DNA from 3 places in the Streptomyces sp. M2CJ-2 genome. Region 3 is predicted to be linked to each of the others. Evidence: riboswitches for the same ligand, from Rfam matches in the RefSeq annotation. Region 3 holds a riboswitch; each other region holds the start of a gene.
The links. Region 3 has a riboswitch for thiamine pyrophosphate ahead of thiO (glycine oxidase ThiO). Riboswitches for the same ligand answer to the same signal wherever they lie in the genome.
Positions count from the first base shown of each region.

Region 1: it holds a riboswitch for thiamine pyrophosphate, as region 3 does, so the genes downstream of both, thiC (phosphomethylpyrimidine synthase ThiC) here and thiO (glycine oxidase ThiO) in region 3, are expected to answer to the same signal.
Region 2: it holds a riboswitch for thiamine pyrophosphate, as region 3 does, so the genes downstream of both, JL475_RS06500 (thiamine ABC transporter substrate binding subunit) here and thiO (glycine oxidase ThiO) in region 3, are expected to answer to the same signal.

Region 1 covers NZ_JAESIF010000002.1:240,120-242,379, forward strand. The annotation lists gene JL475_RS03530 (YibE/F family protein) at 1-1,003, opposite strand, end outside; TPP riboswitch at 1,181-1,371, shown strand; gene thiC (phosphomethylpyrimidine synthase ThiC) at 1,364-2,260, shown strand, end outside.
Region 2 covers NZ_JAESIF010000004.1:192,433-194,692, forward strand. The annotation lists gene rlmN (23S rRNA (adenine(2503)-C(2))-methyltransferase RlmN) at 1-755, shown strand, start outside; TPP riboswitch at 816-922, shown strand; gene JL475_RS06500 (thiamine ABC transporter substrate binding subunit) at 1,013-2,101, shown strand; gene JL475_RS06505 (iron ABC transporter permease) at 2,170-2,260, shown strand, end outside.
Region 3 covers NZ_JAESIF010000031.1:66,333-68,592, forward strand. The annotation lists gene thiS (sulfur carrier protein ThiS) at 1-175, opposite strand, end outside; gene thiO (glycine oxidase ThiO) at 172-1,356, opposite strand; TPP riboswitch at 1,354-1,465, opposite strand; gene JL475_RS22595 (hypothetical protein) at 1,515-1,865, shown strand; gene JL475_RS22600 (NAD(P)/FAD-dependent oxidoreductase) at 1,898-2,260, shown strand, end outside.

The DNA of each region.
Region 1 (2,260 bases), on a different contig from region 3:
GCAGCAGTGAGACCAGAGTGCCGAGCACCGCCACGGATGTGCGCGCCGACAGTCCGTGACAGAGATACAGGGCCTGCAACATGATGGCGCTCGCCCCCACCACCGCCACGGCCAATGGGTTCGACCCCTCCAGAATGGCGGGCAGGATGAAGAAGTTCAGCACCAGGAAGCTGACCGCCAGCGCGATCAGTGCCATCGCACCGCGCAGCCGCCCGACGGCCACGACGGCGACCGCGAAGATGCCGGCGAGCAGGGCCATGGGGAGGCGCCGGTTCACGTCGGTGACCGAGTACTGCAGGTCCTTCGGAGCGGAGGGTTCGTAGGCGACCACGACCTCCTGACCCTCGCTCAGCTGACGGGACTGGTCCGGCTGCACGATTTCGGTGAACGTACGGCCCTGGTCCTTGCCGCTGTCGACCCGGATCGTCGCTCTCTTGCACGTGCCGTCCGCCTGCTGTTGCGCGGAGGAGCCCTCGGCCGTCGAGGTGTCGCCGGTCGGGACGCCTCCGGAAGCGTTGACGGAGGAACAGCTCACCTCGACCACCTTGGTGACCGTGGCCTGCTGCGTCTGCCGGTCGAAACCGACGCCGGTGCGCTCGTGCCCCGGCGCACCGCCCGGCCACAGCACAACGAGGCCGATCAGCACCGCCGCGGTGAACGGGATGAGGACCGCCGCGATGACCTTGCGCAGGTGCTTCGAGACGGGGGCGGCGGGGCCGTGACTGTGGCTGTGCCCGTGTGAGTGGCCGTGCCCGCCGCCGAAGTCCGGGCTGTGATCGTGTCCGTCGCCGCCCGGAGGGGGGCCGCCGTGGCCGCCGCCGCCCGGGCCCCGGTCGGGGTGGTCGCCGTCCGGCTCCGGGCCCCGGCCGTGACCTTGTCCCCGCGCTTGCCCCGTTCCCTGCCTCCGCGGCCCCTGCCCCTGGCTCGGGTGGCCGGTGCCGGGCCCGCGCCCGAACCAGTCTCCGGAACCGGGGCTGTCTCCCTGGCCGTCCCCACGGCCCATGCTGTTGCCGGCTGCGGGCTCTCTGCCACGGCCGCCGCCGTTTCGAGCGCCGGAGCCGAGGGGTGGTTCGGGCGGTGGGTACGGGGGATGTTGCGTCGAGGTCACCGCCCGATCATCGCAAGAACAACGAGGGCCCTCTGGTCACCGCGCCAGAATTGACGCTAGCGTGAGGGCACCTTTTGTACACGCGGGAGCTCGGAGCACCGGGCTGAGAGGGCGCTGACCTCCGTCCCAACGACGTTTCACATGAAACATCACTGCTGTCCGAGTGATGTTCCCCACGGAACGCCGACCGACGGAAACCGCTGCGTCGACCGCTGAACCTGTTACCGGGTAATGCCGGCGTAGGGAGTAGGTCTCATGACCAACAAGGACGCACGCACGCCTGCCTCCACGCAGAACCCGACGGAGACGTCGGAGCAGAAGGAAGCCGGGAAGTCCATCGGCTGGCACAAGGCGTACGTCGAGGGCACGCGCCCCGATCTACGGGTGCCGGTCCGCCAGGTGCACCTCACCAACGGCCAGTCGGTCACGCTGTACGACACATCGGGCCCGTACACCGACCCCCTGGTCGACACCGATGTACGCAGGGGGCTGGCGCCGCTGCGGGAGAACTGGATCATCGCGCGCGGCGACACCGAGGACTACGCGGGCCGTCCCGTCCGCCCCGAGGACGACGGGATCAAGCACACCTCACCGCGCGGCGGCCTGCGCAACCTCGACGCGGTGTTCCCGGGTCGGCCCCGTCAGCCGCGCCGCGGCCGCGCGGGTGAGGCGGTCACGCAGCTGGCGTACGCACGCCGCGGCGAGATCACGCCCGAGATGGAGTACGTGGCCCTCCGGGAGAACGTGTCGCCGGAGGTCGTGCGTGAGGAGATCGCGGCAGGCCGCGCGGTGCTGCCCGCCAACGTCAATCATCCGGAGATCGAGCCGATGATCATCGGCAAGCGGTTCCTGGTGAAGGTCAACGCCAACATCGGGAACTCCGCGGTGACCTCCTCCATCGAGGAGGAGGTGGAGAAGATGACCTGGGCGACCCGCTGGGGCGCCGACACCGTCATGGACCTGTCCACCGGCCGCAATATCCACACCACCCGGGAGTGGGTGCTGCGCAACTCCCCCGTCCCCATCGGCACCGTGCCGCTCTACCAGGCGTTGGAGAAGGTCGACGGCAGGGCCGAGGAGCTGACCTGGGAGATCTACAAGGACACGGTCGTCGAGCAGGCCGAGCAGGGTGTGGACTACATGACGGTTCAT
Region 2 (2,260 bases), on a different contig from region 3:
GGGTGACGATGTGCATCAGCTCGCAGGCGGGCTGCGGCATGAACTGCCCCTTCTGCGCGACCGGTCAGGCCGGGCTCGACCGGAACCTGTCCACCGCGGAGATCGTGCACCAGATCGTGGACGGCATGCGGGCGCTGCGGGACGGAGAGGTCCCCGGAGGTCCGGCCCGGCTGAGCAACATCGTCTTCATGGGGATGGGCGAGCCGCTCGCCAACTACAACCGGGTGGTGGGTTCGATCCGTCGTCTGACCGACCCGGAGCCCGACGGGCTCGGGCTGTCGCAGCGCGGGATCACCGTCTCGACCGTCGGGCTGGTGCCGGCGATCAACCGGTTCTCCGACGAGGGCTTCAAGTGCCGCCTCGCCATCTCCCTGCACGCGCCCGACGACGAACTGCGCGACACCCTCGTCCCCGTGAACACGCGGTGGAAGGTGCGCGAGGTCCTCGACGCCGGTTTCGAGTACGCGGCCAAGTCGGGGCGGCGGCTGTCCATCGAGTACGCGCTGATCCGGGACATCAACGACCAGGCGTGGCGTGGCGACCGGCTCGGGCGGCTGCTGAAGGGCAGGCCCGTGCACGTCAACCTCATCCCGCTCAACCCGACGCCCGGCTCCCAGTGGACCGCCTCACGGCCCGAGGACGAGAAGGCGTTCGTGGACGCGATCGCCGCACACGGTGTGCCGGTGACGATCCGGGACACCCGTGGACAGGAGATCGACGGGGCCTGTGGCCAGCTCGCCGCGAGCGAGAGGTAGCCTGGCCGGCGTAGAAGACGTTGTAAGGACAACAACTTCATATCGGGTAAACATACGTTCATATTCCGACAGGGGAGCGCCACAGCGCTGAGAGTGCGGCATCCGGCCGCAGACCCTCCGAACCTCGCCCAGGTCATTCTGGGTAGGGAGATCGGTCATCACTCGAGCTGTTGTGCCCTGTCCGGGGCACCCGTGAGGGGTCCCGGACAGGGCCGCGTCTCTTCCTGGTCACCCCCAGGAGGAATCCGGTGAATCCGGTGAGCATCACCAAGAAGGTCACGATCCTGGCCGTCGGGCTGGGCCTGGTCACCCTGTCCGCCTGCGGCTCGTCCGGCGGCGACGACCAGGAGTCCGGGTCCGGCGGGTCCGGGACCGTGACCCTCGTCAGCCACAACTCGTGGGCCGCGTCGAAGGACGTCATCGCCGCCTTCGAGAAGCAGTCCGGCTACAAGGTCAAGGTCCTGGAGGACGGCGACGCCGGATCGGCCGTGAACAAGGCGATCCTGACCAAGGACAACCCCCAGGGCGACGTCTTCTTCGGCGTCGACAACACCCTGCTGTCCCGCGCTCTCGACAACGGGCTGTTCCAGTCGTACGAGGCCGAGGGTTCCGACCTGATCCTTCCCGAGTACCGCGTCGACGAGGGCAAGCACCGGGTCACGCCGATCGACACCGGCGACGTCTGCGTCAACTACGACAAGGAGTGGTTCAGCGAGCGCGATCTGACCCCGCCGAAGACCTTCGACGACCTGATCAAGCCCGAGTACGAGAACCTCCTGGTCGTCGAGAACGCCTCCACCTCCTCGCCCGGCCTCGGCTTCCTCCTCGGCACCGCCGCGAAGTACGGGGACGAAGGCTGGACGGACTACTGGAAGAAGCTCAAGGCCAACGGCGTGAAGGTGGTCGACGGCTGGGAGCAGGCCTACAACGAGGAGTTCTCCGGCTCGGCCGGCGGCAAGCAGGCCAAGGGGGACCGGCCGCTGGTGGTGTCCTACGCCTCCTCCCCGCCCGCCGAGGTGATCTACGCCGACCCGAAGCCGACGACCGCTCCCACCGGTGTCGCCGACGGCACCTGCTTCCGTCAGATCGAGTACGCGGGGCTGCTCAGCAACGCGAAGAACCCCGAGGGCGGCAAGGCACTGCTCGACTTCCTGCTCACCAAGGAGTTCCAGGCCGACATGCCGCTCAACATGTTCGTCTACCCGGTGCGGGAGGGCGCCCAGGTGCCCGAGGAGTTCACGAAGTACGGGCCGCAGGCGAAGGACCCGGAGACGATGGACCCGGCGAGGATCGCCGAGAACCGTGACCAGTGGGTCAAGTCGTGGACCTCGCTCGTACTGAAGTGAGCCGGACCGCCGCCGTGCGAGGGCACGGGCGGAGGCGGTGGCGCGGGAGTGCGGCGCGGCTCGGCCTGATGGCCGTGCCCGTCGCGTTCTTCGCCGTCTTCTTCGCCTACCCCGTCACCGCGATCGTCGCGCGCGGTCTGAAGGCCGACGGGGTCTGGC
Region 3 (2,260 bases):
GCGGGACGACCGTTTCGTTGAGGGCGGCGGCCACCCCGGAGTGCGCCTCGGTGAGCGTGCCGACCAGCGCGTCGAGCGCCGTGCCGGGAGCCACCTCGCGCGGCTCCCCGTTGACCGAGACCATGACCGGGGCGTGCGCGGGAGTGTGCGTCGACATGTCCACAGGAGTGTTCATACGGGCTGCTCCGTGAGTGCGGCGGCGGTCGCGGTGAACCGCCGGGGGCTGAAGGGGCGGGCCTCCGCCGGGAGTTCACCGGTGGCCAGGAACTCCGCCAGGGCGTCGCCGGTGACCGGAGTGAGCAGCACACCGTTGCGGTGGTGCCCGGTCGCCAGGACCAGCCCCGCGAGCCCGGACGGGCCGAGCAGGGGCGCGTTGTCGGGGGTGCCGGGGCGCAGCCCGGCCCGGGTCTCGGTGAGCGGCAGCTCGGTGATGCCGGGGACCAGTTCGTGGGCGTCGCGCAGCAGCTCGTACACCCCGCCCGCGGTGACGGTCGTGTCCCAGCCCTGCTCCTCGCTGGTCGCCCCGATCACCAGCTCCCCGTTCTCGCGCGGCACCAGGTACACCTGGCCGCCCCGCACCACCGCACGCACCGTCCGGCTCAGGAACGGACCGAACCGGTCGGGCATCGCCAGCCGGAGCACCTGCCCCTTCACGGGACGCACGGGAGGCAGCAGGTCCGCGGGGACGCCCGCGAGCCGCCCGCTGAGGCTGCCGCCGGCCAGCACCACCTGCCCGGCGGCCAGTCCGGTGCCGTCGGCGGTGACCACGCCCGTGGCCCGCTCCCCGGAGACGGTGAGCCGGTCGGCCCACGCGCGGTGCAGGACCACGCCCGCCCGCTCGCAGGCGGTCACCAGCGCCGCCGCCAGCCGCCGGGGGTCGATCTGGTGGTCGCCGTCCACCCGCAGCCCGCCGCGCACACCGGGGGCGAGCATCGGCTCCAGGCGCCGGCACTCCCGCCCCGACAGCCACTGCGCGTCGAGCCCCGACTGCTGTTGCAGGGCGTGCAGTTCGCGCAGATGGGCGCGGTCGTCGGCGTCCAGCGCGACCGCGAGCGTGCCGCACCGGCGGTAGCCGAGGTCGTGGCCGGTGGCCTCGGTGAGTTCGGCCGCGAAGTCGGGGTAGCGGAGCGCGGAGGCGAGGTTCAGACCGAGCAGGGTCTGCTCGCCGTAGTGCAGTTCCGTGACGGCGGCCAGCATCCCGGCGGCCACCTGGGCGGCGCCGCCGCCCGGCTCGGGGTCCAGCACGGTCACAGCCAGCCCGCGCTGCGCGGACCGCCAGGCCGTGACCAGACCGATGACGCCGCCCCCGACGACGAGGACGTCGGGGGAGCGCTGCGAGGTGCGTGTGGGCGGCATGGGCGTCCAGCCCCTCCCTTCGCCGGCATGACCCGGATCAGGTGCATACGGTCGGAGGCCGCCAGCCTCCCTCTCAGCCCGGTGCGTCCGGGCTCCCGCGAGTGTCTTACGTTGGCCACCCTAGCCTCCGGATCAACGAACGTGTAGGGAGCCTTCGCATGGCTGGTTCGCTCGACGGTCTCGTCCTCGCCCCCGTCGCCGACCAGGCGCCGGGCCAGGTCGGCACCCGCACCCGGTTCGCGTACCACGAGCGGGACGGCGGGATCTGGGCCGAGTACGCGGGCGGTGACGTCGTCCGCGGGTACCTGGTGGGCACCCGGGAGGGGGACCGGCTGGACTTCCGGTACGTGCAGCTCAAGCAGGACGGCACCACCTCCTCGGGACACTGCGTGTCGACGGTCGTGGAGCTGCCCGACGGGCGGGTGAGGCTGGAGGAGGCCTGGGAGTGGGAGTCGCAGCCGGGCAGCGGGACCAGCGTCGTGGAGCAGCTCACGGGAGCCGGAGACTGACTGACCGAGGGTCAGGTGTCTATGGTGATCAGGTGAGCGAGCAGACGCAGGAACGGGGACCGTCCGAGCCGCGGCGCGTGGTGGTGACGGGGGCCGGAATGGCCGGCGTGCAGACCGCCGTCGCCCTCCGGGAACAGGGATTCACCGGCACCGTGACGCTGATCGGCGCCGAACCCCACCAGCCGTACGACCGGCCTCCCCTGTCCAAGGCGGTGCTGCTCGGCAAGGCGGAGGGCTCCGCCTTCGACGTCGACTTCGAGGCGCTCGGCATCGAACTGCGGCTCGGCTGCGAGGTGCTCGGGCTGCGCCCCGCCGACCACGAACTGGACACGGAGGCCGGGCCGGTCCCCTACGACGTCCTGGTCGTCGCGACCGGCGCCGAACCGGTCCGGCTG